Regions from separate parts of the Ruegeria sp. BC1 genome, predicted to be linked through region 1. Evidence: riboswitches for the same ligand, from Rfam matches in the RefSeq annotation. Region 1 holds a riboswitch; the other holds the start of a gene.
The links. Region 1 has a riboswitch for thiamine pyrophosphate ahead of thiD (bifunctional hydroxymethylpyrimidine kinase/phosphomethylpyrimidine kinase). Riboswitches for the same ligand answer to the same signal wherever they lie in the genome.
Positions count from the first base shown of each region.

Region 2: another riboswitch for thiamine pyrophosphate. It lies ahead of thiC (phosphomethylpyrimidine synthase ThiC); the one in region 1 lies ahead of thiD (bifunctional hydroxymethylpyrimidine kinase/phosphomethylpyrimidine kinase).

Region 1 covers NZ_JBQFUT010000004.1:297,496-301,917, reverse strand. The annotation lists gene dnaK (molecular chaperone DnaK) at 1-356, shown strand, start outside; gene dnaJ (molecular chaperone DnaJ) at 431-1,582, shown strand; TPP riboswitch at 1,799-1,903, shown strand; gene thiD (bifunctional hydroxymethylpyrimidine kinase/phosphomethylpyrimidine kinase) at 1,947-2,750, shown strand; gene ACR0IY_RS11550 (FAD-dependent oxidoreductase) at 2,747-3,724, shown strand; gene thiS (sulfur carrier protein ThiS) at 3,708-3,902, shown strand; gene ACR0IY_RS11540 (thiazole synthase) at 3,905-4,422, shown strand, end outside.
Region 2 covers NZ_JBQFUT010000003.1:377,441-381,862, forward strand. The annotation lists gene ACR0IY_RS09905 (SDR family NAD(P)-dependent oxidoreductase) at 1-735, opposite strand, end outside; gene ACR0IY_RS09910 (IS6 family transposase) at 1,006-1,686, opposite strand; TPP riboswitch at 1,897-2,016, shown strand; gene thiC (phosphomethylpyrimidine synthase ThiC) at 2,126-3,916, shown strand; partial or broken gene ACR0IY_RS09920 (IS6 family transposase) at 4,188-4,316, opposite strand.

The DNA.
Region 1 (4,422 bases):
CGGAAGCCGACAAGGAGCGCCGCGAGCTGGTCGACGCCAAGAACCAGGCGGAAAGCCTCATCCACTCGACCGAAAAGTCGATGGAAGAGCATGCCGACAAGGTCGACCCGACCACCATCGAAGCCATCGAGCTGGCGATTGCCGCGCTGAAGGACGAGCTGGAAACCGAAAATGCCGACAAGATCAAGTCGGGCATCCAGAACGTCACCGAAGCAGCGATGAAGCTGGGTGAGGCCATCTACAAGGCGCAAGCCGAAGAGGGTGAAGAAGAGCCTGCGGCGGCAGATGCTGCTCCGGGTGACGATGACATTGTCGATGCCGAGTTCGAAGATCTGGACGACGACAAGCGTAACTAACGGGTAACCGGGCCAATTCGGGCCGGTCCGGTTGCCGGGCCGGCCCGAATACGTTGAGGCAGAAGGAAACACGGATGTCAAAACGCGACTACTATGATGTGCTCGGCGTGTCCAAGGGCGCATCAGCGGATGAGATCAAAAAAGGTTTTCGCAAGAAGGCCAAGGAATTGCATCCCGATCGCAACAAGGACAACCCGGATGCCGAGGCGCAGTTCAAAGAAGCGAACGAAGCCTATGACGTATTGCGCGATGCCGACAAAAAAGCGGCTTATGACCGCTTCGGCCATGCTGCCTTTGAAAACGGCATGGGCGGCGGTGGTCGTCCCGGTGGCGGTTTTGGGCAGGGCGATTTTTCCAGCGCGTTCTCAGACGTATTTGACGACCTGTTCGGCGATTTCATGGGCGGTCAGCGGGGCGGCGGCGGTGGTGGCCGACGAGCCGCGCGCGGGTCGGACCTGCGATATAACTTGCGGGTAACGTTGGAAGAGGCGTTCTCGGGTCTGCAAAAAACTATCAACGTGCCCGCCGCAGTGGCGTGTTCGGCCTGTGACGGTTCGGGCGCCGAAGGCGGCGTTGAACCCACGACTTGTCCAACTTGTTCCGGTATGGGCAAGGTCCGGGCTCAGCAGGGCTTTTTCACGGTCGAACGTACCTGCCCGACCTGTTCCGGTCTGGGTCAGATCATCAAGAACCCCTGTAAGTCCTGTGGTGGTGCCGGTCGCGTGGAAAAAGAACGTGCTCTGTCTGTGAATATACCGGCCGGGGTCGAAACTGGAACCCGTATCCGTCTGGCCGGTGAGGGTGAGGCCGGGATGCGCGGCGGTCCTCCGGGCGATCTCTATATCTTTGTCGAAGTGTCGGATCACAAACTATTCGAACGCGACAGCGTCAATCTGTACTGCCGCGTGCCGGTCAGTATGGGCAAGGCTGCTTTGGGTGGATCAATTGAAGTGCCGACCATTGACGGTGGTCGCGGTCGCGTGCAAATTCCGGCCGGTAGCCAATCGGGTCGTCAGATGCGACTGCGCGGCAAAGGCATGCCTGCCCTACGGGGTGGCGGTGTTGGCGACATGTTCATCGAACTGGCCGTAGAAACACCAGTCAATCTGACCAGTCGTCAGAAAGAACTGCTGCGCGAATTTGATGATTTGGGTGAAGATAATCACCCGGAATCAAACAGCTTTTTCTCCTCGGTCAAATCCTTTTGGGATGGGATGAAAGGCTAATAGCCGATCTGGCTGAAAAATAAGACAGCATTCGGGGGCGCTGCCCCCGTATTACTTGTTGCCAGATGAAGCAAAGATTCCTGTATTCGCCTGGCCCCAAAAATCCCGGAGCGCGAGGCAGATCCTCGCATATTCTGGCCTTAAGGCATAATTCGAGGTGGCCTTAAGTTCGAAAAATTGTTTCTTGATAATTTGTCGATCTCCTGAGATTGTCCGCCGCAACCGTTGGGGTGCCTGATCAAGGGCTGAGAGGTGCGAATGCGCTAACCCATCGAACCTGATCCGGGCAATGCCGGCGGAGGGAACGGTCAAACAAGTACTGACGTTTTCCCAGCCCGTTGCCCCAAACCGATGGAGCAACGATTTGGCACCTATTGCTTTAACTATTGCCGGGTCCGACAGTGGCGGTGGCGCTGGTATTCAAGCCGATCTCAAAGCGATGTCTGCGCTGGGCGTTTATGGCGCCAGCGTGATAACGGCGGTAACGGCGCAGAACACGCAATCCGTGACTGCTGTTCACGGTATTCCGCATGAAGTGATTTCGGCACAGATCAACGCGGTACTGTCCGATCTTGACATTGGTGCAATCAAGATCGGCATGCTGGCCACGCCGGATATCATCCATACAGTGGCGAGAAGCATCGCCGAATTTCAGGGCCCCATTGTTTTAGACCCGGTCATGATTGCCAAATCAGGTGATCAGCTGCTGGCAGAAGAGGCTGTACAAACTTTGCGCGACGTTCTGGTGCCTCGCGCGACCGTGCTAACGCCGAATTTGCCTGAAGCTGCTTGTCTATTGGGTGGGGGGGACGCGGAAACCTCTTGTGACATGATCCGGCAGGGGCGCGACTTGTGCGCAATGGGTGCACAGTCCGTGCTGATGAAGGGGGGGCACGGAAAAGGTGATGTTTGCCTCGACCTGCTGGTGAAAGGATCCGGTGATGTTTCCGAGTACACCGCGCCTCGTCAGGATACCAAAAACACGCATGGCACGGGGTGTACATTGTCATCGTCAATCGCGGCTGGCTTGGCCAAGGGCTTGACGCTGACGGATGCGGTGGCCGAGGCCCACGGTTATCTGCAAGGCGCAATTGCGCAAGCTGACGCTCTGAATATCGGTCAGGGTCACGGTCCTGTGCATCATTTCCATCAGGTTTGGTCCGCGTGACGGTCTGGTCGGTCATAGGGGCGGGCGTAGCCGGACTTGCCGTTGCATCGGAACTGGTATCCCGCGGCGCGCATGTGCAGGTCTTCGATCCGGGAGGGTCCCCGGGGCCACATGGCTGTTCCTGGTGGGCAGGCGGCATGCTGGCCCCCTGGTGCGAGTATGAAAATGCCGAAGAACCTGTGCTGCGCCTGGGTAAGATGGCGATCAACTGGTGGGGTTCTCGTACTAAGCTGTCCCGCCGCGGCACGCTTGTGGTTGCCAACAGCCGCGATTTGCCCGACTTGCGCCGCTTCGCTCGTCGCACCGAAGGTTATGCCGAGGTCAATCGCGATGAAATCTTAGATTTAGAGCCTGATCTGCATGGGTTTGGCAAGGGCCTTCACTATTGCGATGAGGCGCATGTCGATCCGCGACAGGCACTGCAGGATCTGTATCGCCAGCTTCAGGATCAAGGGGTAGTGGTTCATCGCAAGCTCGCACCGACCCGGCTGGATAACGCGATAGATTGCCGGGGTCTGCATGCGCGCGATTACCTTCATGATCTGCGCGGCGTGAAAGGTGAAATGCTGGTGATCCGCTGCCCGGATGTGACTCTGACCCGGCCTGTGCGTCTGCTGCATCCACGGATGCCGCTGTATATCGTGCCGCGTGGGGATGGCGTATACATGCTGGGTGCGACGATGATCGAATCCGAGGACAGCAGTCGTATCACCGCGCGTTCGATGCTGGAATTGCTCAGCGCGGCTTATGCGCTGAATCCGGCGTTTGGCGAGGCAGAAGTGTTGGAGATCGGGGTCGATCTGCGTCCGGCCTTCCCCGACAACCTGCCGCGCATCCGCCGCTTGGGGCGGACGATTTATGCAAACGGCCTGTACCGCCACGGGTATTTGCTTGCACCTGCACTGGCGAAAGGCGTGGCTGATTTGGCGCTGGACAACATTCATTCGGAGATGGTCGATGAAGATCGTGCTTAACGGCGTGGTTCGCGAAGTGCGGGCAGAAACCCTTTCGGATCTGCTGAACGAATGCGGGTTCTCAGGCCGCGTTGCCACTGCGGTGAACGAGAATTTTGTGCCTTCAAGTCTGCGCATTTCCCACAAACTGAACGATGGCGACCGGGTTGAGGTGGTCGCGCCGATGCAGGGGGGCTGAGGATGAAAACGTTCTACGACACCGAATTGCCCAATCCGTTGATGCTGGGGACCGCGCAATATCCCAGCCCGGCGATACTGGAGCAGGCGTTTCGCGACAGCGGGGCCGGCGTGGCGACCGTTTCGCTTCGGCGGGAATCCGGTGCGGGCCAGACATTCTGGCAGATGATCCGCGAACTGGGCGTATTGGTTCTGCCCAACACCGCCGGTTGTCACACGGTGAAAGAGGCGGTGACCACTGCTCATATGGCGCGGGAGGTGTTCGATACCAAATGGATCAAACTGGAGCTGATCGGCCACACGGACAGCTTGCAACCGGACGTGTTCCAACTGGTCGAAGCCGCGCGCATCCTGACCGAGGACGGGTTTCAGGTCTTTCCCTATACCACCGACGATCTGATCGTGGGTGAACGCTTGTTGGAAGCTGGGTGCGAGGTGCTGATGCCCTGGGGTGCGCCGATTGGATCGGGGCGGGGGCTGAACAACGCATATGCCTTACGCGCGATGCGGGCGGAGTTCCC
Region 2 (4,422 bases), on a different contig from region 1:
GCACCAGCCCCCATCGACCAGCAGGGTTTGGCCCGTAATAAAAGCGGCATCGTCTGATGCAAGGAACGCCATTGGACCAACGAGATCTTCCGGTGTCTCTGTTCGTTTTATCGATTGTTGTTCAGCAATGGCGTCAAACCATTCCGCATTCGGACCAGATTCTGTCGTTTCTGTCTTAACGAGCCCTGGTGCAATACAATTTACAGTGATACCGAATTGCCCAATTTCTTTTGCCAGCCCACGTGAAAAACCGATAAGCCCAGCCTTAGTAGCGGAATAGTGACTGTACATCTCAATTCCTGAGTGGAAAGTCGTCGAAGAAATCGAAATAATCCGACCCCAACCTTTTTCCTTCATCTTTGGGTAAACGGCTTTGGACAGGTGAAACATGGAATCCAGGTTCACTGTCATCAGTTTTCGCCAATCCGCAAAGGTAATATCATCGAACTTCTGCGGGGGGTAGATCCCTGCATTATGAACCAGAATGTCGCAACCACCGAATTCGTGTTCTATGGATGCGTTCATTGATGCGATATCTTCACCAGAACTCATATCGCATTCGATTGCCATCGCCCTGACACCACAATCTTGCGCAACCCGGATAGAGACGTCCGCATTGGCGATATCCGCCACAACAATGTTTGCCCCTTCCTCCGCAAGACGTTTCACGAATGCCCTGCCGATGCCATTGGCTCCCCCTGTCACAAGCGCAGTCTTGCCCTTTATTCCATTCATTATTTCTTCCTCTTAACACATCCAAAACGGGATGCTTTCACACAGCAGGTCATTGGCGAATGCTCATGCGTATTCATTTTAACTAAGTGTTTTCACGTCCTCTGCAGGGCTCGCCGACCAAAATTAATTAGGTTTTTTAGCTATGTAATATTAGTATGTCAAATACTTAATTCTTGAAAGATTATTACCCTATGGTCAGGGTTCATGACCAGTAGATGGATGTGTCGCAAACTTTTGGGATGGCCAGAGTCAGCGTCTTACTGGGCACACTTATCCTGCGATCTCGGCAAATAGCCGAAAGCCAGACGTTGTATTGTTGGTGAATTGCTGCTTTCGGAACACGTTGGCGACCTCGATACCGTCCAAAGTAGCCGATACGGATCTAAACGATTTGAACCCGCACATGTGTCGTCCGCGGCGCTTGATAAACCGATGATCCTGTTCGATCAGGTTATTCAAATACTTGGACCTGACCGTTTGGATTTTGGCTGGGCAGCCAAACCGACTAAGGATTTTGTTCACCTCTCGAATGCCCGCCGCGTTGGCGTCACTTTTGTCGATAACGATCTTGCTCGGGACACCATTTGACCACAGAGCTGTGCCAAAGAACCTTGCGGCTGCTCGACGGTTCCTCCGCTCGGACAGCATGAAATCAAGGGTATTTCCTGCGTTGTTGACGGCCCGATAGAGGTATATCCATTTGCCGTGAACTCCAACGTATGTCTCGTCCATGCGCCAGGATCTCTGCGTTGGGCGCTTCTTCAATTGCGCTCGCGCAGCAATCATCGGTGAATACTTCACAACCCACATGTTGAGAGTTGCGTGGTCCACCTGCACGCCGCGTTCGGCCATGATTTCTTCCAAGTCACGATACGACACTGTGTCCCGCAGGTAGAAGTGCACAGCGTACAAAACTGCATCCTTGGGAAAATGAAAGCCTTTCAAGGAAATCTTGCTGAAACCTGTTGGAGAACAATGCGCTGAAAACAGACGCCCGAACCTGCGGGCTCGTCAATCCAGACAAAAAGACTGCAACGCAACCCTGGCTTGCCACTCTGCGCTGTCAGAGACTTTTTGACCAAACTGGTTTCCTGAGATTTATTAAAGTAGTAGAGATCGGTTCTTTGGCACTTGTTTCTTTTGCGGTGCTTAGGCTAGTTTCCGTGCACGCAGGGGAGTCCCACCGAGGGGACTGAGAGGCTGACAGGGCATTGCCCGGTGACGCGACCCTTTGAACCTGACCCAGTTGATACTGGCGTAGGAAGCTAGGGCACGCAGGCCATAGATCCTGGCAGGCGTTCTCCGAAAAGAGGGCTTTCCGCCTTCTCGTTTCCCCAAGCCAAAACTCATCTGGTGTCTTTTTGAGTTGAACCGCTTGAGGAGCACCAAAATGAACGTCCCCAACCCCAAAATCACCACGGGTGAGCTGCCTGCATCCCGCAAAATCTATGTGTCCGGCATGATGCACCCTGACATCCGCGTGCCGATGCGTGAGATTTCGGTTCATCCTACCGCAGGTGAACCGCCGCTGCCGGTCTATGACAGTTCCGGCCCCTATACCGACCCCAATGTTCTGACCGATATCAAACAGGGGCTCGCCCCGCTGCGCCGAACATGGATCGAGGCGCGCAGTGATGTCGAGGAGTATGAAGGGCGCGAGATCAAGCCCGAGGACAACGGCTTTGTCGAAGGTGACCGGCTGACGCCTGAGTTTCCCGTGCGGCCTCGCCCTCTGCGCGCCAAAGACGGTCAGGCCGTCACCCAACTGGCCTATGCCCGCGCCGGGATCATCACGCCCGAAATGGAATTCATCGCCATCCGCGAAAATCAATTGCGCGAGGCTGTGGCAGAACAGCGGGAAGGCAAGGATTGGGGCGCCAACATCCCCGATTACGTGACCCCGGAATTCGTGCGGGATGAAGTCGCTGCAGGACGCGCCATCATCCCCGCCAATATCAACCATCCAGAAATCGAGCCAATGATCATCGGGCGCAATTTTCTGGTTAAGATTAACGCCAATATGGGCACTTCTGCCGTGACCTCTTCGATGGAAGAGGAAGTGGACAAGATGGTCTGGGCAATCCGCTGGGGCGCGGACACGGTGATGGACCTGTCCACCGGGCGCAACATCCACAACACTCGCGAGTGGATCATCCGCAACAGCCCGGTGCCGATTGGCACGGTGCCGCTCTATCAAGCGTTGGAGAAGGTCAACGGCATCGCCGAGGATCTGACATGGGAGGTGTTCCGCGACACGCTGATCGAACAGGCCGAGCAAGGCGTGGACTACTTCACCATTCACGCGGGCGTGCGACTGCACATGGTGCCGATGACAGTGAACCGCGTGACCGGCATCGTCTCGCGCGGCGGGTCGATCATGGCCAAGTGGTGCCTGCATCATCACAAGGAAAGCTTCCTCTATGAGCATTTTGAGGAAATCTGCGACATCTGCCGGGCCTATGACGTGTCCTTTAGCCTCGGCGACGGCCTACGCCCCGGCTCGATTGCTGACGCCAATGACGAAGCACAATTTGCCGAATTGGAAACGCTGGGCGAACTGACCAAGATCGCTTGGGCCAAGGATTGCCAAGTAATGATCGAAGGGCCGGGCCACGTGGCCATGCACAAGATCAAAGAGAACATGGACAAGCAGTTGGAGTGCTGTCACGAGGCGCCCTTCTACACGCTTGGCCCCCTAACCACAGATATCGCACCGGGCTACGACCACATCACCAGCGGTATCGGTGCCGCGATGATCGGATGGTTTGGTTGCGCGATGCTCTGCTACGTCACGCCCAAGGAACATCTTGGGCTGCCAGACCGGGACGACGTGAAAACGGGCGTCATCACCTATAAGATCGCGGCCCATGCCGCCGATCTGGCCAAGGGTCTGCCGGGCGCGCAACGTCGCGATGACGCCCTTTCCCGCGCTCGGTTCGAATTCCGCTGGGAAGATCAGTTCAATTTGTCGCTCGACCCTGATACGGCGCGCGAATTCCACGATCAGACCTTGCCGAAACAGGCGCACAAAGTGGCGCATTTCTGTTCTATGTGCGGGCCGAAATTCTGCTCAATGCGGATCAGCCACGACATTCGAACCGAGGCACAGAAAGAAGGGATGGACGCGATGGCCGCCAAGTTCCGCGAAGGGGGGAAACTGTACGTTCCTTTCGAGGAGTAAGCAAAATCTTCCTAGAGGTGGGGCTTGTCTACCGAGCCTCGCCTATGCATCAATACCGTTGAGCTCTTCAAACGCTCTCATCGAACCGGCAAGGTGGCGCATTCAAAGCGGATAGGGCACCGGTTTAACTCCTGTCACAACTTGTTTCGTTAATATTTACGGTTGTTTCGCAAACTTTCAGAGTGACCAAAGCCAACGTCTAACTGGGCACACTTATCCTGCGATCTCTGCAAACATTCGAAATCCAGAAACTGTCGCGGTTGGGAATTGGCGAGTATTGTGCAACCCACCTATTCAATGTGGCGTGATCAACGGAAACACCCCGTTCAGCTATGATCTCAAAGAAATCACGATAGGATACCGTGTCGCGCAGACAAAAGTACACAGCGTACAAAACCACTTCCTTGGGGAAATGGCAGCCTTACAAAGAGACCTTTCTGAAACCTGCTCGCGATTGATGGGAATGCAAAAAGCACCAGGACACGCGATTAGGTCAAACTCGATCC